2 regions of the Mesorhizobium sp. WSM4809 genome follow, and region 1 is predicted to be linked to the other one. Evidence: predicted binding sites of a transcription regulator. Region 1 holds the regulator's gene; the other holds the start of a gene.

Region 1 (10,073 bases):
GCGGCAGCGACGCGCAGCCGCTCGCAGCCGACGTCGCTACGGGTTATGTGATGCGGACGCAGCCCTCGGCACCGTCCGAACAGCGGGCGCTGCTGCAGCCGCCTTCGATTCGCCCCCGGCCACCGGTGGCGGCTGGCGGCGACAGGCTGGATATCCTGGTGGCCGAGGACAATGAGGTGAACCAGATGGTGTTCACCCAGATCCTCGGCGAGACCGGTTATGGTTTCGAGATCGTCGGCAATGGCCGCAAGGCGCTCGACGCCTTCGGCCGGCTGAACCCGTGCATGATCCTGATGGATGTCTCCATGCCGGAGATGAACGGTCTCGAAGCAACCGCCGCCATTCGCCGGCTGGAGGAAGAAACCGGCACGCATGTGCCGATCGTCGGCGTCACCGCGCATGCGCTGAAGGGCGACCGCGAGCGCTGCCTGGAGGCAGGCATGGACGACTATCTGCCCAAGCCGATCAGTCCCCGGGCGTTGCTCGAGAAGGTCGAGCGCTGGGTCGGCGCCAGCCGGCAGGCGCAGCGCAACGCCGGGTAAGGCCGGCTCTGCCCGAGTACCGGGAATACGGCGAAGATTCGCGCCCCTGTCAGCGGCCAAGACTATGGTGCGATCGCACCATATGAAAGGCGGCATCCAGCCGAGACAATAGCGACATTCGAATTCCGCTCTTCCCAGTTACGGGCGGGAGCAGCGACCGCCGGCATGAGACAGCGTCAACCTACCCCAACGGACCTGTTTTCGGCGATGGCCCGGCCACGACACCGTCTGGCTGAGAGCAACGCGCTCCCGTCCGGCTTTTCTTCATAAAGGCCGGCTGATCCCCAAATCGCCGGCCAGCCTCGACCGAATCGAGCAAGTCCCTGATTCCGGTGACAAAGCGGGGCTGCGTCGGGAGTGCCGGCCAGGCGGCATTCTGCTCATCCCGATGACGCGTTACCGGGGTGACATCAAACTGTCATGCGACTGTTATAATCGAAGGCTATTGGCCTCAGCGGGCGCCGACTGACGAGCGCCGAGAGACCATCTTCCGAACAGGAGCAGGCCACATGAAGAAATTCCTCTATACGGCGTCGGCCGCTGCGCTTGCGCTCGCCGCGACGTCCGGCTTCGCCGCCGCGCGCGACCAGATCCAGGTCGCCGGATCATCGACAGTGTTACCTTATGCCAAGATCGTCGCCGAGCAGTTCGGCGAAACATTCACCAACTTCAAGACCCCGGTCGTCGAATCCGGCGGCAGCGGCGCGGGCATCAAGGAATTCTGCAAGGGCGTCGGCGAAGACACGATCGACATCGCCAATTCGTCGCGTCCGATCAAGGCGGACGAACTCAAGTCCTGCGCCGACGCCGGCGTGAAGGAAGTCCAGGAAGTCCGGATCGGCTATGACGGCATCGTCTTCGCCACCGACATCAAGGGCCCGGATTGGGCGCTGGTTCCCGCCGACATCTACAAGGCGCTCGCGGCCAAGCTGGTCGTCGACGGCAAGCTCGTCGACAATCCGAACACCAAGTGGAGCCAGGTCAATCCGAAGCTGCCCGACTGGGACATCGCCGCCTATATTCCGGGCGAAAAGCACGGCACGCGCGAAGTGTTCGAGACCAAGCTTCTCGATGCCGGCTGTGACAAGGCTGCTCTCAAGGCCGCCGGCATTGCCGACGACAAGGAAATCGGCAAAACCTGCATCGCCATCCGCAAGGACGGCAAGGCCGTCGACATCGATGGCGACTATACCGAGACGCTCGCCCGCATCGACTCCAACAAGACCGGCGTCGGCGTGTTTGGCCTCGCCTTCTATGAGAACAATGCCGACAAGCTGAAGGTCGCCACCGTGGAAGACGTCGTGCCTTCGACCGGGACGATCGCCAGCGGCAAGTATCCCGTCTCGCGCCCGCTGTTCTTCTACGTCAAGAAGGCGCATCTGGGCGTCGTTCCCGGCCTCAAGGAATATGTCGAGTTCTTCCTTGACGACCAGATGGTTGGCCCGGAAAGCCCGCTCGCCGAATACGGCCTCGTTGCTGCTTCGGATGCCGAGCGTCAGGCCCAGCGTGACGCTTTCGCCGCCGGAAAGTCGATGTAATCAGCTGCCGAACCGGGGTGCGGGCCAAATCCCGCGCCCCGGTTTCATCGCAGGCCGCAATGGCGGCTGCGTAAGAATTTCTCTTGGGGTGGGTCCATGTCGTCCTTGCTCGTACTGGCCATCGTCGTTGCCGTCGGCCTGGTTGCCTTTTTCATCGGTCGGCAACGTGCCGCGGCCCACGACAATGGCAAGGTCAAGCCGCATTCGCGCGCCCACTATCATGGCTGGTGGGCCTTCCTGCTCGCCGTTCTGCCTGCTTTTTTGCTGCTTGCCGTCTGGACCGTCGGGTCTTCCGTCTATCTTGACCGACACATTCACACTGCCTTGCCCGAGCGCACCGTCGACAGCAAGGTTGCCAGTGAGGCACTGGATGTCAGCCTGGTAAAGAGCCTCGCCAGGGGCCTGCGCAAACTCGATGCAGGCACACTGGCCGCAATGCCTGCCAGCTTTGCCGAGCTGCAGCCGCTGCTCGCCGCCAAGGGTGTGGCACTGGCGAGCGACACGCAGGATTACATGATCCCGATCGCCGTCGAGGCGAACAAGGTCCAGGACCGGCTCGGCCTGTTCGGCGCCATTGTCATTCTCGTTTCCTCGATCGCCGGCGCCTTCTATGCGCTCAGGCAGATCGAGCCGCGCGCCAGGGCACGCAACAATGTCGAGAGGCTGATGCTGTGGGGGCTGCTTGCCGCCTCCACCATCGCCATCCTGACAACCATCGGCATCGTGCTTTCGATGCTGTTCCAGACGATCACCTTCTTCGAAAGCGTCTCGCCGATGAGTTTCTTCTTCGGCACCGTCTGGGATCCGCGTTTTGCCGCTGCCGGTTCGGGCGGCAGCCAGGGCCAATTCGGCCTGATCCCGCTTCTTGCGGGCACGCTCTACATCGCCGCCGTCGCGCTGCTGGTTGCGGTGCCGGTCGGGCTGATGTCGGCTGTCTACATGGCCGAGTATGCAACGCCCAAGGTGCGCTCGGTGGTTAAGCCGGCGCTTGAACTGCTGGCCGGCATACCGACCATCGTCTACGGCATCTTCGCCGTCGTCACGCTTGGGCCGTTCCTGCGCGACCTGTCCGCGGCGCTGACCGGCGGTTCGCCCTTCATCCAGGGCCAGAGCATCTTCACCGCCGGCCTGGTCATGGGCGTCATGCTGATCCCGGTGGTGTCCTCTCTTTCGGACGACATCATAACCGCGGTGCCGCGCGCCATGCGCGACGGGTCGCTTGGCCTCGGCGCGACCCGCTCCGAGACGATCAAGCGGGTGATCCTGCCGGCTGCACTACCCGGCATCGTCGGCGCCATCCTGCTGACCGCCTCGCGCGCCATCGGCGAAACGATGATTGTCGTGCTGGCGGCGGGCGTCGCCGCCAACCTCACCATCAACCCGTTCGAGGCGATGACGACCATCACCGTCAAGATCGTCAACCAGCTCACCGGCGACCTCGAGTTCAATTCGCCGCAGACGCTGGTCGCCTTCGCACTCGGCCTGACGCTGTTCGCGCTGACGTTGGTGATGAACATCGTCGCGCTCTACATCGTGCGCAAATATCGGGAGCAGTACGAATGACCGACATTTCCATGAATACGATGGTCAGGGCGGCGGCCCATCCGCGCCGCGACATCGGCCTGAAGGCCCGTTACGCCGCCGAACGCCGTTTCCGCATCTATGGCGTCGTGGCGATTTCCGTAGGCCTGGCGTTCCTGGCAATCATGCTGATCACCATCGTCTCGAAAGGCTACACCGCCTTCTGGCAGACGACGGTATCACTGCCGATCTCGTTCGACGAGAAGGTGATCGATCCTTCCGGCAAGCGTGCAACCGATCCGAGCGTTCTGATCAAGGCAAATTATCCCAAGCTCGCCGAAAACGCGCTTGTGGCCAAGCTCGGCATCTCTCCTGATGACAAGCCGATGATCCAGAAGCTCAAGGGCTTCCTGTCGGAAGGCGCCCGCGTCCAGTTGCGCGACATCGTTGCCGCCGATCCGTCCGTGATCGGCACGACACGCAACGTCAACATCCTCGCCGCCGCCAATCTCGACTCGGCTTTCAAGGGCCAGATCGACCTCAGTGTCGAGGAAGCGCGACGCAAGGTCTCGGACCAGCAGATCACCTGGATGAACAAGCTCAAGACCGAGGGCGCGATGGCCGAGCACTTCAACAGCGGCCTGTTCACCTACGGCGCCTCCAGCCGCCCGGAAACCTCGGGCATGGGCGTGGCGATCATCGGCTCGTTTTATATGATGGTAATCGTGTTGCTCCTGGCGCTACCGATCGGCGTCGCCGCCTCCATCTATCTGGAGGAGTTCGCCAAGAAGAACCGTTTCACCGACCTTATCGAGGTCAACATCAACAATCTGGCAGCGGTGCCGTCAATCGTCTTCGGCTTGCTCGGCCTCGCGGTGTTCATCAATTTCCTGGGCATGCCGCGCTCCGCCGCTTTCGTCGGCGGCCTGGTGCTGACACTGATGACGCTGCCGACGATCATCATCGCGACGCGCGCTGCACTTGCCGCGGTGCCGCCGTCGATCCGCTCGGCGGCTCTCGGTCTTGGCGCCTCCAAGATGCAGATGGTGTTCCAGCACATCCTGCCGCTTGCCGCACCCGGCATCCTCACCGGCACCATCATCGGTCTAGCGCGTGCGCTCGGTGAAACCGCGCCCCTGCTGCTAATCGGCATGGTCGCCTTCGTCGCCGATCCACCGACGACGCCTTTCGATCCGGCCACCGCGCTGCCGGTGCAGATCTATATGTGGGCGAACGAGGCCGAACGCGCCTTCGTCGAGCGCATGTCGGGCGCGATCATCATCCTGCTCGTCTTCCTCATGGCCATGAACATCACCGCGATCGTGCTTCGGCGTCGGTTCGAGCGGCGCTGGTAGAAAAAAGGCATTTTGGTATGAACATCATGACCGAACAGTCCCTTGAAAACGCAGTGGGCGATAAGATGAACGCCAAGTCGAACGAAGTGATCAAAATGCGCGGCGACAAGGTCGGCGTGTTCTATGGCGAGAAGCAGGCGCTGTTCGATGTCAATCTCGACGTCCGCCTGAATCAGGTGACGGCGCTGATCGGCCCCTCCGGCTGCGGCAAGTCGACCTTCCTGCGTTGCCTCAACCGCATGAACGACACCATCGATTCCGCGCGGGTAACCGGCAAGATAACGCTCGACGAAGAAGACATCTACGACAAGAACATCGATGTCGTCGAACTCAGGGCGCGCGTCGGCATGGTGTTTCAGAAACCCAATCCGTTCCCCAAGTCGATCTACGAGAACGTCGCCTATGGCCCGCGCATCCACGGATTGGCCAAGCGCAAGGCCGACATGGATCAGATCGTCGAGTCGAGCCTGAAGAAGGCGGCAATCTGGAACGAGGTGAAGGACCGTTTGCAGGAACCTGGCACGGGTCTTTCCGGTGGCCAGCAGCAGCGTCTGTGCATTGCACGCGCCATCGCCGTGTCGCCCGAGGTGATCCTGATGGACGAGCCGTGTTCGGCGCTCGATCCGATCGCCACTGCTCGCGTCGAGGAACTGATCGACGAACTGCGCCAGAACTATACGATCGTCATCGTCACCCATTCGATGCAGCAGGCAGCGCGCGTGTCGCAGCGCACCGCGATGTTCCATCTAGGCTATCTGGTCGAGGAGGGCGCCACCGACAAGATGTTCACCACCCCCGACGACAAACGCACCCAGGACTACATCACCGGCCGGTTCGGCTGAGCTCAGGCATATGAGGGACGAAGATCATGGGTGAACATACCGTTGCATCTTTCGATGAGGATCTGGAGCAGATCAGCCAGCTGATCCGCGACATGGGCGATCTCGCCCGCTCGATGGTCAGTGGCTCGACCAAGGCTTTGCTCAATTCGGACAATGCGCTGGCGCAGCGCGTGGTTTCCGACGATGCCATCATGGATGCCCGCCAGCGCGAGCTGGACGATCGCGCCATCACGCTGATCGCCAAGCGCCAGCCAATGGCCAACGATCTGCGTGCGGTGGTCGGTTCGATCCGCATGGCCGGCGACCTCGAGCGCATCGGCGACCTTGCCAAGAACATCGCCAAGCGCGTCGGCACTGTCGGGCTGAGCGTCACGCCGCACGATCTTTCGCATTCGATCGACGCGATGGCGCAGCTGGTGCTGATCCAGGTGCAGGGGGTCGTCGACGAGTATGCCGCCGCTGACGCGGCAGCGCTTGCCACGCTCAGAAACAATGATGAACGCATCGACGTCAAATACACCTCGGTGTTCCGCGAGCTGCTGACCTACATGATGGAAGATCCCCGCAACATCACGGCGTGCACGCACCTGTTGTTTTGCGCCAAGAACCTCGAGCGGATCGGCGACCACGTGACCAACATCGCCGAAAATGCCTACTATGTTTTGACCGGCACGCAGCTGCCAGCCAATCGTCCGAAGCAGGACGAGACGGCAATGTCCGCGCCAGCGGCATAACAGGGGTGACCAGCCGATGATCGCACCACGCATCATGGTGGTGGAGGATGAGGAGCCGCTAGGCGTGCTGCTCCGCTACAATCTTGAATCCGAAGGTTACCAGGTCGAGGTGGTGACGCGCGGCGATGAGGCCGAAATCCGGCTGCAGGAGAACGTTCCCGATCTTCTGGTGCTCGACTGGATGGTGCCTGCGGTTTCGGGCATCGAACTCTGCCGGCGCCTGCGAATGCGTCCCGAGACCGAGCGGCTGCCGATCATCATGCTGACCGCGCGAGGCGAGGAAAGCGACCGCGTGCGCGGCCTGTCGACCGGCGCCGACGACTATCTGGTCAAGCCCTTCTCGACGCCAGAGTTCATGGCCAGGGTCAAGGCGCTGCTGCGCCGGGCCAAGCCGGAAGTGCTGTCCAGCGTGCTAAAGGTCGGCGATATCGTGCTCGATCGCGAGTCGCACCGTGTCTATCGCAAGAAGAGCGAGATCCGGCTTGGGCCGACGGAATTCCGCCTGCTCGAATTCATGATGCGCCATCCAGGCCGCGTGTTCTCGCGCAGCCAGCTGCTCGACAATGTCTGGGGCGAGACGATCTACATCGACGAGCGCACGGTCGACGTGCATGTCGGCCGGCTGCGCAAGGCGGTCAACAATGGCCGTATGCCTGATGTCATCCGCACGATCCGTGGGGCCGGATACGCCATCCGAGAGGACTGAACTCCCTCGTTTGAACTCACGCCACGTTCTTGCCGCCGAAACCGGATCTCGCCTGCACGCCCGGCGCAAAAATCTCCTGATCGACGAAGATCAGCGCCCGCATGGCGCAGCCCTCGCGGATCAGCGGCAGTTCGTTCGGCTCGGTGTCGAAGGAAATCGATTTGGAATGCTGGCCGCCGGCGGTCTGGGCAATCGCTTGCCGCAATGCCGGCTCGATCAGGTCGAAGGCGGCGGCGCTGACACCGACCATGGCGACCGGCGCCGGATCGATCAGCGCGAACAGGCTGCCGAGGCCGTAGCCGAGCGCTTCGCCGGCCTTGCGATAGGCTTCCCGTTCGGGTCCGTCACCTTCGCGGGCCGCGGCAGCCAGGGCGCGCATGTCGGCGTCGCTGACATCGGCAACGGGTTCTGCATCCTCGCCCATCTGCCTGGCGTTGCGCCAGATGGCGTAATTGCCCGCATAGGCTTCGACGCAGCCGCGCCGTCCGCAGCGACATAGCGCGCCGTTCGGCCGATGGATCATGTGGCCGAATTCGCCGCCCGAAGAATGGGTGCCGGTGAACAATTCGCCCTTCAGCACCAGTCCCATGCCGATGCCGTGCGACAAAAGGATAGCGATGAAATCGTCGCGGTAACGATCGGGGTCGCGCCAGCGCAGCGCCACCGCCATCATGTTGCAGTCGTTCTCCATTATGGCAGGGATGCCGAACTGGTCTTCGAATATGTCAGCGAAGGCGATGTCGGTGTGCGGCGTGATCGGCGACCACAGCATGGCGCGGGCACGGGTGTCGGTGATGCCCTGGATGGCCAGCGCGATGCGGGCGATGCTGCGCACGTCCAGGTCGGGATCTGCCAGGCGGCGCCGCACGATGGCCGTGCATTCCCCGATCAGCGACTCGCGCGACATCGTCAGCGTGTCCAGCCGGCGCTGTTCCTCGGATATTACCTGGCCGGCATAGTCGATGACGGCGACGGAGAGGAAGTTCAGCGACAGCACCACGGTCATTACCGCGGCCGCTTCCGGATTGAGACTGAGGCCGACCTGCGGCCGGCCGCGTTTGAGTGAGCCGGCCTCGCTCGGCTTGCTTTCGGTCAGGATGCCTTCGACGATCAGGTCCGCTGAAATCGCCGAGATGGTCGAATGGCTGAGGCTTGTGGTCGCGGCGATCTCGGTTCGCGACGGCTGTCCGGCGCGGCGCACTGCCGCGATCACCATGGCGCGGTTGCGGCGGCGCAGATCGTCGTGGCGGATTCCGACCGACATGTTCTTTCATATCCTCCCGGTCGCCGCGGTTCCTCCTGCCCCTGGAACGCTGTCGGTGACGCCGGTAAATACTGGCAGAAGCTGCAGGCCGTGTCATTTATTTATTCCGAGACTCGAAAAAAACTCGAAATGACATCAAAATCCATCAGAATCGATGTTGACAGCGTTCGGGCGTTGGCCCAGTATTTTTTCGAGGCTCGAAAAAATAGAGCCTCTGTGCCGGCCCTCGGGTCAGTTTGGTCGCGCCATACGCGGCGCAGGGAGGATAATATGAAAAGATTCACGGCCGCCATCCTGGCGGGTGCCGCCATGTCGCTGACGCTCGCGTCTGTCGCGCAGGCGAAGGACAAGGTCGTCGGCGTTTCGTGGTCCAACTTCCAGGAAGAACGCTGGAAGACCGACGAAGCCGCCATGAAGACGGCGATCGAGGCCGCTGGCGACAAGTACATCTCCGCCGATGCGCAGTCCAATCCCGGCAAGCAGCTTACCGATGTCGAAAGCCTGATCTCGCAGGGCGCTAATTCCCTGATCATCCTGGCGCAGGACGCTTCGGCCATCGGCCCGGCCGTGCAGAAGGCGCTGGACGAAGGCATTCCGGTCGTCGGCTATGACCGGCTGATCGAGAACAAGGACGTCTTCTATCTGACCTTCGACAACAAGGAAGTCGGCCGCATGCAGGCCCGCGAAGTGTTCAAGGTCAAGCCGGAAGGCAACTACGTCTTCATCAAGGGCTCCGGTGCCGATCCCAATGCCGACTTCCTGTTCTCGGGCTCGATGGAAGTGCTCAAGGAAGCCATCGACAGCGGCAAGATCAAGAATGTCGGCGAAGCCTACACGGATGGCTGGCTGCCCGCCAACGCCCAGAAGAACATGGAGCAGTTCCTGACCGCCAACGACAACAAGGTCGACGCGGTGGTCGCGGCCAATGACGGCACTGCCGGTGGCGTCGTCGCGGCGCTGACGGCTCAAGGCTTGGCCGGCACCGTGCCGGTCTCGGGTCAGGACGGCGACCACGCCGCGCTGAACCGCATCGCCCTCGGCACGCAAACCGTGTCGGTGTGGAAGGACGCGCGGGAGCTCGGCAAGAATGCCGCCGAGATCGCCTCGCAACTGGCCGACGGCAAGAAGACGAGCGACATCGCCGGCGCCAAGGACTTCACGACGCCGGGCGGCAACACCGTCAAGTCGCTGTTCCTGACCCCGGTTGCCATCACCAAGGACAATCTCAACGTCGTCATCGACGCCGGCTGGATCAAGAAGGACGAAGTCTGCGCGGGTGTCGCCGCCGGCACCGTGGCGGCCTGCAACTGATCCGTACCACTTTGAAATATCTGAACGCCGCGGCCCAAAAGCCGCGGCGTTTTCTCAAAGAATTCTGTTTCCGCATCATGCGGATAGCTTCTAGGCTGGGCTCCGGCATGCGCGTCAGACGGCCAGCCGGTGGGAGGAAACCATGACCGATACGACGTCAAACCCGCAGACCGATACGGCGCGCGCGTCGGAACTCGGCGCCGTCGCCCGGTTCCTGAAGGCGACCGAGATCGACACCCGCATGCTCGGCATGATCGGCG
Region 2 (10,073 bases), on a different contig from region 1:
CGTTCCCATAAATTATGTATACACAAAAATAGAGCCTAACGCAACATTTCCGTATATACGATAATTATTCCAGCGGTCAAACCTAGCTGACGCCTTCAGGCGCCGGACGGCGTCTCTTCCAGCTCGGCCGTCTTGGTGCCGATGGTCATCGCATTGCCGCGCCAGTCGACGGCGCCGCCGAGCCAGCCGCGTCCCCACATCGCCGGCAGGATCAGGTCGCGCGCCATGATCGCGGCGACCATGCGTGGCGACAGGTACCAGCCCTTGGACCAGGCCAGGGCGCACTCCGGAAGGTAGAAGGCCGCCAGTACGGCAATGGCGGTTGCCCAGAGGCTGAAACCGGCACTGGCTGCGGCAATCAGCGCAAGCACCAGCGGCACCAAGGCGCCGGTCAGGATTTCGGGTGCGAAGAACAGCGGGAAAGTGACGCGGCGCAGGCGCGCCCAACGGGCCTGACGCGACCAGATCTCGTCAAACGAGCGCCGGCCAAGCGGCTGCTCGAAGGGGGCGGCGACGAGATTGACGCGCAAGCCGAGGCTGTTCACCAGCTTGGTCGCGGCGGCGTCCTCGGCGATCTCGGCGGCCAGCGCGCGGATGCCGCCATTGGCGTCGAGCATCGGCTTGTTCCAGAGCATGCTCTTGCCCTGGGCAAAGCCAAGGCCGAGCGCCTCGCCGGCATATTGCCAGCGCGCCTGCAGCGTGTTGAGGAAAGCGCATTCGACCTCGGCCCAGAAGCCGGCAGGCCGGGAGCCGATCGGCGTCGAGCAGACAAGGCCGGTGCCGGACCGCCAGGCAGCCATCAGGTGCTGGACGTAGTCTCTCGGCATCAGCACGTTGGAATCGGCCAGGACGACCCAGTCGTGCCGCGCCGCTTCCCAGCCCTTGACGCAATTGTTGAGTTTCGGATTGGCGCTGATGCGGTCGTCGCCGATAAGCAGCCGGGCTGGCACTTTCGGAAACCGGACGATCGTCCTGTTTATCAATTTGACCACCGGATCGTCGGCATGGGCAACGCAGAAAATCAACTCGTAGCGCGGCCAATCGAGCGAGAAGGCGCGTTCCAGCGTCTCCTGCGTGAACGGCTCGACGCCGCGCGACGGCACGACGATCGACACCGGCCGCGGCTTGGCGGCCGGCGGCCCAATGGTGTGGCGCCGTTTCAGACGCGAAGCGGCGAGCACGATGCTGGCGAGATTCGAGAGGATGAGGACAGTTGAAAGCGTGGCGGCTATGAGAGTGAGTTCCATCGAGATCCGGTCACTCCAGGAAAACCGGTCCACAAGATGGCCGGTTTCAACAGTTCAGCAGAGCGCCCGAGTCGCGCATCACCAGTCCGCGCACACCATCATTGTCATATGTCACTTAAATGACATTCTTTGTCGGCACCTGCCCGCGAGGTCGGCCAGAGGAGGCTTCGGTCGGTTGACCTAACCGCACAGAGCGCCGAAAGTTCCGCTGGAACCGTTTTTTGGAGCCGCTTATGTATAGCGCCGTCACGCGCAACATCGAAGTGCAGGTCAGGCCATTCTATCTGGAGGACCGTTCGGATCCCTCGGAGAACCGCTATGTCTGGGGCTATCAAATAACGATCGACAATCAGTCGGACGACTTCGTGCAGCTTCTGTCGCGCTATTGGCATATCACCGACGGCACTGGCCGCGTCGAGGAAGTGCGCGGCCCCGGCGTCGTCGGCGACCAGCCCGAACTCAATCCCGGCGACAGCTACCAATACACGTCCGGTTGCCCGCTCTCGACACCATCCGGCATCATGGTCGGGCACTACACGATGCGCAACCAGCAGGGCGAGACGTTCGACATCGCCATTCCGGCGTTTTCGCTGGACCTGCCGGGGACGCGGCGGACGGTGAATTAGCGCCTTTCTCCCCGTTCTACGGGGAGAAATGCCCGGCAGGGCAATGAGGGGCGGCACCGAACTCGTGAGATTATCTCCCAAGCACGACAACGTCTGAGTGGACACACGCGGCCATTCGCCAAAGTTCGCGCTGCCCCCTCATCCGCCCTTCGGGCACCTTCTCCCCGTAAACGGGGAGAAGGAAAAACCCTGCTACTGAGCCGCGAATTCCGCCGGGTCGAAGTCATATTGCTTCGAGCAGAATTCGCAGGCGACGTGGATGCCACCATCCTCGGTGCTGTCCTTGATCTCCTGCGCGGAAAAACCCTCGAGGATGCCGCGGATCTTGTCCTTGGAGCACGAGCACTGGTCGGCGACCGGGACGCCGCCGAAGACGCGCACGCCATGCTCGTGGAACAGCCTGTAAAGCAGCCGCTCGGCACCGATCGTCGGGTCGATCAGTTCGGTCGGTTCGATCGTGCCGAGCAGCGCCAGCAACTCCTGCCAGGAATTGTCGACCGGGTCGTGGATCTCCTCGCGCGGATCGCCATCGCCACCCGGCAGGTCCGGGACGCGCATGCGCTCGGGCGACTGCGGCAGGAACTGCGCCAGGATACCACCGGCGCGCCACTGCTCGCGGGCACCGCCAGGACCGGGCGTCAAAAGCTTGGCCACCGACAGCCTGAGATCGGTCGGGATCTGTTCCGACTGGCGAAAATAGGTGCGTGCCGCATCTTCCAGCGTCTCGCCGTCGAGTTGGACGATGCCCTGGTAGCGCTGCGTGTGAGCGCCCTGGTCGATGGTCAGCGCCAGCACGCCGCTGCCGAGCAGCGTCTGCTGGGAAGTTTCGCCGGCCGCGACAAGCGCTTCCAGCCGGTCGGCGTCAAAACGCGCATAGGCGCGCAGCGCCGAGGGCGTGGAAAAATCCGCGACCAGCATGTCGACAGGCCCGTCGGTGCGGGTCTGCAGGATAAACTTGCCCTCGAACTTCAGCGAGGTGCCGAGCAGCACGGTCAGCACACAGGCCTCTGCCAGCAGGCGGGCGACCGGCTCGGGATAATCGTGGCGGCCGAGGATGGCGTCGAGCATCGGCCCGAGTTGGACGGTGCGGCCCCGCACATCGAGCGGGCCGACCTCGAACGGCACGACATGATCGTCGCCGGCATAGCCAAATTCGCCGAGTTTGGGGTGATGTTCAGTCACTTGATAGGTTTCCAACATGACAAAGCTCCAGGGCGCGGCCATGCCGCCCTCCGGGGCGCATGCGTCGAAACGCGCTTGATTTGCGTGATGCGGCGCAAATAGGCATCACACCCTCGCAGATCAAGCTCCCGGGGATCAAGCGCCCAGACACTTCAAGCGCCGAGACACTTCAAGCGCCGAGACACCAGGCAAGCACGGCCTTCTGGGCATGGAGCCGGTTCTCGGCCTCGTCGAAGACCACCGAATGCGGCCCGTCGATGACGTCGTCCGTCACTTCCTCGCCACGATGCGCCGGCAGGCAATGCATGAACAGCGCGTCCGGCTTGGCCTTGGCCATCAGCTTGGCGTTGACCTGATAGGGCGAGAACACATTGTGGCCGCGGGCGCGATGCTCCTGGCCCATCGACACCCAGCAATCGGTGACGATGCAGTCGGCCTGATCGACGGCTTCCTCGGGCGAGCGGGTGAAGTGCAGCTTGCCGCCATGCGCCTGCGACCAGTCGATATGCTTCTGCGCCGGCTCACTGCCCTCGGGCACGGCGACGTTGAGGTTGAAGCGGAACCGGGCCGAGGCCTCAAGTAAGGAATGCAGCACATTGTTGCCGTCGCCGGTCCAGGCGATGGTCTTGCCGGCGACCGGACCGCGATGTTCCTCGAAGGTCATGATATCGGCCATCAGCTGGCAGGGATGGGTGTCGTCGGTCAATCCATTGATCACCGGCACGGTGGCGTTCTCGGTCAATTCCAGCAGGCGCTCATGCGAGGTGGTGCGGATCATGATCGCATCGACATAGCGCGACAGCACCTTGGCGGTGTCGGCAATGGTCTCGGAGCGGCCGAGCTGCATCTCGGTGCCGGTCAGCATGATGGTCTCGCCGCCGAGCTGCCGCATGCCGACGTCGAAGGAGACGCGCGTGCGCGTCGACGGCTTGTCGAAGATCATTGCCAGCACCTTGCCTTCGAGCGGTTTGGTGCGTTCGCCGGCCTTGAGGCGCGCCTTTCGCACCACCGCATCGTCCAGCATCAAGCGCAGATCGCCTTCGGAAACGGTGGAAAGATCGGTGAAATGGCGAACTGACATCTGCAATGGTTCCGGGATTACTTCGCCGCGGCGGAAGCGATCGCCTCCGCCAGGCCCTTGGCGCCGGCGCGGATGCGGTTGAGCGCGTCATGGATCTCGGCGTCGGTGACGGTGAGCGGCGGCAACAGGCGAATGACGTTGTCGCCGGCCGGAACCGCCAGCAGGTGCTGGTCGCGCAAGGCCATGTTCACCTTGGTGTTGGGCATGGCGCATTTGAGGCCGAGCATCAGCCCGGCACCCCTGATGTCCTCGATGATTTCGGGAAACTCGTCGGCGACCGACGCCAGTCCCTGCTTCATCAGCAGCGCCTTGCGCTGGACATCTTCGAGGAAGCCGTCTTCCAGCACGACATCGAGCACGGCGTTGCCGACCGCCATGGCAAGCGGGTTGCCGCCGAAAGTGGTGCCGTGCACGCCAGCAGTCATGCCTACGGCCGCTTCATCCGTGGCAAGGCAGGCGCCCATCGGGAAGCCGCCGCCAATACCCTTGGCGATCGCCATGATGTCTGGCGTGACACCTGACCATTCATGCGCGAACAGCTTGCCGGTGCGGCCGATGCCGCACTGGACCTCGTCGTAGATCAACAGCAGGCCGTGCTGTTCGCACAATTGCCTGAGCCGCTTCAGCGACTGCGTCGGCACCGGGCGGATACCGCCCTCGCCCTGCACCGGCTCGATCAGGATCGCGGCCGTCTCCGGCGTGATCGCCTTTTCGGCGGCGTCGATATCGTCGAAGCCGACCTGATCGAAACCTTCGACCTTAGGGCCGAAGCCTTCGAGATATTTGTACTGGCCGCCAGCCGCGATGGTCGCCAGCGTGCGGCCATGGAAGGCGCCCTCAAAGGTGATGACGCGGAAGCGCTCGGGATTTCCTTTGACGAAATGGCAGCGCCGCGCCGTCTTGATCGCGCATTCCAGCGCCTCGGCGCCGGAATTGGTGAAGAACACCTTGTCGGCGAAGGTGGCGTCGGCCAGCCGCTCGCCAAGCCGGCTCTGCCCCGGAATCTCATAGAGGTTGGAAACATGCCAGAGCTTGGCGGCCTGCTCGGTGAGTGCGGCGACCAGATGCGGATGGCTGTGGCCCAGCGAATTGACGGCGATGCCGCCGGCGAAATCGAGATATCGCTCGCCCTTGTCGGTAACCAGCCAGGTGCCTTCCCCGTGGTCGAAGGCCAGGGGTGCGCGAGCAAAGGTCTCGTAAAGCGCCGAACCGCTCATTATATGCGTCTCCGGTACCGGAAAATCAAAAAAGCCGCCAAAGCGGCGGCCTGTGCGGCTTATCCCGTTTTTCGGCCATGAAGTCAACGAAAACGTCGCGTAGTGGCGCGCGGCAAGCCCTCCGACGGGACGCCGGCTCATCAGCGACCGGGCAAGTTGGGGAAAACCGAAAAAACCGATTCGTGTTGCACTTGGGACTCTTGTCACCGAGTCAGCGCATAGAGTAGTTGTAGTTGAGAAATAACTAGATTTCGTGCGGCGGACCTAATCACCAGATATATGTGGTGTCTGCCCTGGCAAATGTTGCCGGGTCGGGAGAAGGATTCCGATTGCCGCACGCTTAGAGGAGCGCGGTCTCATGAACTGGACTGACGAGCGGGTAGAACTCTTGAGAAAACTGTGGTCGGAGGGTCTGAGCGCAAGCCAGATTGCTGCGCAGCTTGGAGGGGTCAGCCGCAACGCGGTCATCGGGAAGGTGCATCGGCTGAAACTGTCGGGCCGCGGACGCTCGACCGCCACACCGGCACGCCAGAAGAAGGCAGCGCAAGGATCGACCGTCCAGAAATCGGTATCACGCGCTGCAACCACGGCACGCCATGTCACGACATCGATCGGCGCGACCGCCTTGCAGACGCAGTTCGACGCCGAACCCGTGGCACGCCATTACATCCGTCCGGTCGAGAATGTCGTGCTGCCGATCTCGCGGCATCTGCAGCTGGTCGAGCTGACCGAGCGAACCTGCAAATGGCCGAACGGTGACCCGCTTTCAGAGGACTTCCATTTCTGCGGCAACGAAGCCGCCGAAACCGGACCCTACTGCAAATATCACGCCCGCGTGGCGTTCCAGCCGGCATCGGAGCGGCGGCGGAGTCGCTGAGCGAATAGCGAATAGCGAATAGCGAATAGCGAATAGCGAATAGCGAATAGCGAATAGCGAATAGCGAATAGCGAATAGAAACGGCTTGCCTTCCGTCACAGGAAGCAAGCCGTTTTTGTGTTCGCTATTCGCTACTCCCTATTCGCTCTCTTCTCACAGCCAACCGTTCTTCCTGAACCGCCAGTAGAGAAACGTGCAGATGAGCGCGATAGCGCCCAGCACCACCGGATAGCCGTATTCCATCTTCAGTTCCGGCATACTGTCGAAGTTCATGCCGTAGATGCCGGCGAGCGCCGTGGGCACCGCCAGGATCGCGGCCCAGGAGGCGAGTTTCTTGGTGTTCGCCGTTTCCTGACTCTGGCCGACCAGGAGGCTGGCCTCGAAAGCGAACGCCAGCACTTCGCGCAGGCTGTCGATCTTCTCCTGGACGGTGCGGATGTGGTCGGTCACGTCGCGGAACAGCGGGTGCATGGCGGTATGTATCTGCGGCAGCTCGGCGCTGGTCAGCCGTCGGCAGACTTCGACCAGCGGAAGCGCGGCATTGCGCAGGCGCAGGAGATCGCGGCGCAGCATATAGAGCCGTTCGATGTCGGGAGCGGTCATTGGCTTCAGCAGAACCTTGTCCTCGATCGCCTCGACTTCGTCCTCGATCTGCTCGAGCACCGGCATGTAATTGTCGACGATGAAATCGAGAATGGCATAGAGGACGAAATCCTCACCCTTGGCCAGCGAATGCGGGCAGCTTTCCCAGTGCTGACGAACGGCGGCATAGGACGTCGAGGGACCGTGCCTGACGCTGACGATGTAGCCTGAGCCGACGAACAAATGGGTCTCGCCGAAGGTGACCCGGCCGTCGATCAGCTGTGCGGTGCGGGCGACGATGAACAAGGCGTCGCCATATTGCTCGATCTTCGGCCGCTGGTGCGGGTGCTCGGCATCCTCGATCGCCAGTTCATGCAGGTGAAACTGCGCCTGGACGCGCAGCAACAGGTTACGGTCGGGCTCCAGCAGGCCGATCCAGACGACATGGCCGGATTTTTTTGCCCATTCGCCGGCTTCCTCGATGGGAATGTCGGCGATGCGGCGCCCGGCCGTGTAAACGCCGCAAGCGACAATGCCGGATATCGACGCAGGCGCCGGGGTCAGGTTCCGAACATTTTCCATCACGACCTCCCGGAGCAAATCCACGGACGAGGATAGAGGCAAGGCCCGGAAAGCTTAGCGTAAATCGGATGGCGGTTCGAGAGGCGCGTTCACTTCACCGGCTGCGTCTCGGAAAGGCTGATCTTGTCGGTCTTGTCGCCCTTGGGCCGCTCAGCCGGCAACTGATCGCCGGTGACGATGTAGTAGATGGTCTCGGCTATGTTGGTGGCGTGATCACCGATACGCTCGATGTTCTTGGCGCAAAACAGCAGATGCGTGCAGGGCGTGATGTTGCGCGGATCTTCCATCATGTAGGTCAGCAATTCGCGAAACAGCGATGTGTACATGGCGTCGATCTGGTCGTCACGATCGCGCACGAAGCCGATTTTCTCCACCGAGCGAGACGCGTAGACGTCGAGCACTTCCTTGAGCTGGGTCAACGCCAGGTTGGACAGGGCCTCGAGGCCTCGGAACAGGCTGGTCGGCTGGCGTCCGTCGGTGACGGCGACCACCCGCTTGGCAACGTTCTTGGCGAGATCGCCAACCCGTTCGAGGTCGGCGGAGATGCGAATGGTCCCGACGATCTCGCGCAAATCCGACGCCATCGGCTGACGCTTGGCGATGATGATGATCGCCTTGTCGTCGATTTCGCGCTGGCCCTCGTCCAGTACGGTATCGTCGCGGATGACCTTCTGGGCAAGGCCTGGGTCGGCATTGACGAGAGCGGTGACCGCCTGCTCGACCATGCGCTCGGCATGGCCTCCCATCGCGGCGATGCGCTTCGACAGATATTTCAACTCCTCGTCATAAGCGCTGACGATGTGCACGGACTGCATGGCAAAATGCCTTCCCACGGGGTGTTTTGATTTTGAGTCGTTTCCTCGAATCCCCGCTGATACGCTAGCCGGATGACAGAAAAAAGAAACAGTCCCCTTGAATTAGGGCGATATCAGTGCGTCGGCAAATGAACCGAGAATGCCGCGCCGTTGCCGACTTCGGACTTGATCGAAAGCCGGGCGTTGTGGCGCGTCAGTATATGCTTGACGATCGACAGGCCGAGGCCGGTACCCTTCTGGGTCCGGCTGGTCTCGACGTCGACGCGGTAGAAGCGCTCGGTAATGCGCGGAATGTGCTCCTCGGGAATGCCAGGGCCAAAGTCCCTGATCGTCACGTCGATGCCCGGTTCTGATCCGGCGTCGCTATGGGCTATGAATACAACCACGCGCTCACCCGACTGCCCGTATTTGCAGGCGTTTTCCAAGAGGTTCTCGAAAACCTGGAAAAGCTCATCGCGATCGCCAGGCACATGAAGCGGCCCATCGGCGTAGTGCCGCTCGATGGCAACGGCGTTTTCGCTGGCCAGCGGTCCGAGCGAGTCGATGACGCTGTCGACTGTCTGCCGCAGATCCACCTCGGTTCCCGGCTTCAGATAGGGTTTCATCTCGAGCCGCGACAGCGACAACAAATCGTCGATCAGACGCGCCATGCGACCGGTCTGGCTCTGCATGATCTGCAGAAACTGGTCGCGCGCCGCCGCGTCGTTGCGGGCTGGCCCGCGCAGCGTTTCGATAAAGCCGGCGATGGAGGCGAGCGGCGTGCGCAGTTCATGGCTGGCATTGGCAATGAAATCGGCGCGCATACGGTCGATCCTGCGTGCTTCGCTCTGGTCCTTGAACACCAGCACATAGAGATCGGTGGCGTGACCGACCGAGGACACACTCACCCGGTAGGCCCGTTCGACCGGCAGCTTCTCCATGTAGTCGACGACATCGGAGGCGATATCGCCTGATAGCACGCCGTCCAGCAGGGTCTGCATCTCCGGCGCCCGGAATTTCAACGACAGCGACATGCCTGGCGCGATGCCACCGAAGGCGGCGAAGGCGGCGGCGTTGGCATGGACGATGGTGGCGGTCCGATCGAAGATGATCAGCGGATCGGCGACGGCGGCGGCCAGATATTCACCAGAGAGCCGCTGCAGGCCGATGGCCTCGATGGCAGCGCCGCTGCCGGTGGATTGGCGCGCGCCAGTGGCCGGCAGTATGGCCGCTGCAAGCAGCAACAGCAGCGCCGCGAGGACGACATAGGCTGAAATCCCGGCCAAGGCATAGACGGCGACGACCGCGGTGACGCCGGCCGCAAGCAGCCAGCGGCTATGCCACAGCCGTGCGGCCATGGTTTGCGTCATGCCTCTCTGCTCTGTGTCCAGGTCAGCCATTCGCTCGTGGACCTGCCCCCATGTCTTCGCACCCGGTCGCACGGTGGCGGAAAACTTCCACTAGACCGCTTGCCGCATGACCCCGAAAATCGGGATCGATTTTCGGAAAGGATCATGCGCAAATCAAAAGTGCTACAGCGTCCTTTGCGCATCCAAACGGACGCGCGACGCTGTAGTGGCTCCCCATAGCATGAGTCCGGAAGCTGGAAAGGGTTCGTCTCGATGAAAAAAGCCAAAGAAAGTCCCGCCGCGCCAACTTCGGGGCCGCTGAAGATCAGGATCGGTGGCAAGGAGAGGGAGTTCGACATCGAGAATCCCGTGCTTCCCGACTGGGTCGAGGACAACAAGCTGACCGCTGGCGGCTATCCCTACGACAAGAAGATGAAAAGCGACGAGTATGACGAGATACTCGAGAAGCTGCAGATCGAGCTGGTCAAGGCGCAGGCTTGGCTGCAGTCGACCGGCAAACGGGTGATGGCGCTGTT

What was found. Region 1 encodes PhoB, which activates phosphate uptake and scavenging genes when phosphate is short. Its sites were predicted from a motif close to TGTCATNNANCTGTCAT; they were not measured.
Region 2: the regulator PhoB is predicted to act here: its motif matches at 1,356-1,372, upstream of AC0L24_RS13290 (ceramide glucosyltransferase).

What each region holds. Positions count from the first base shown of each region.
Region 1 is NZ_JBVVQW010000010.1:63,086-73,158, forward strand. Features, by position in the region: gene AC0L24_RS22840 (PAS domain-containing protein) at 1-542, shown strand, start outside; gene AC0L24_RS22845 (PstS family phosphate ABC transporter substrate-binding protein) at 1,052-2,080, shown strand; gene pstC (phosphate ABC transporter permease subunit PstC) at 2,177-3,643, shown strand; gene pstA (phosphate ABC transporter permease PstA) at 3,640-4,956, shown strand; gene pstB (phosphate ABC transporter ATP-binding protein PstB) at 4,974-5,798, shown strand; gene phoU (phosphate signaling complex protein PhoU) at 5,825-6,532, shown strand; gene phoB (phosphate regulon transcriptional regulator PhoB) at 6,549-7,238, shown strand; gene AC0L24_RS22875 (ROK family protein) at 7,255-8,502, opposite strand; gene xylF (D-xylose ABC transporter substrate-binding protein) at 8,773-9,813, shown strand; gene AC0L24_RS22885 (sugar ABC transporter permease) at 9,956-10,073, shown strand, end outside.
Region 2 is NZ_JBVVQW010000004.1:423,226-433,298, reverse strand. Features, by position in the region: gene AC0L24_RS13290 (ceramide glucosyltransferase) at 96-1,247, opposite strand; gene apaG (Co2+/Mg2+ efflux protein ApaG) at 1,481-1,873, shown strand; gene AC0L24_RS13280 (Hsp33 family molecular chaperone) at 2,066-3,097, opposite strand; gene argF (ornithine carbamoyltransferase) at 3,225-4,136, opposite strand; gene AC0L24_RS13270 (aspartate aminotransferase family protein) at 4,154-5,353, opposite strand; gene AC0L24_RS13265 (GcrA family cell cycle regulator) at 5,712-6,230, shown strand; gene AC0L24_RS13260 (magnesium and cobalt transport protein CorA) at 6,384-7,394, opposite strand; gene phoU (phosphate signaling complex protein PhoU) at 7,484-8,209, opposite strand; gene AC0L24_RS13250 (ATP-binding protein) at 8,323-9,588, opposite strand; gene ppk2 (polyphosphate kinase 2) at 9,811-10,073, shown strand, end outside.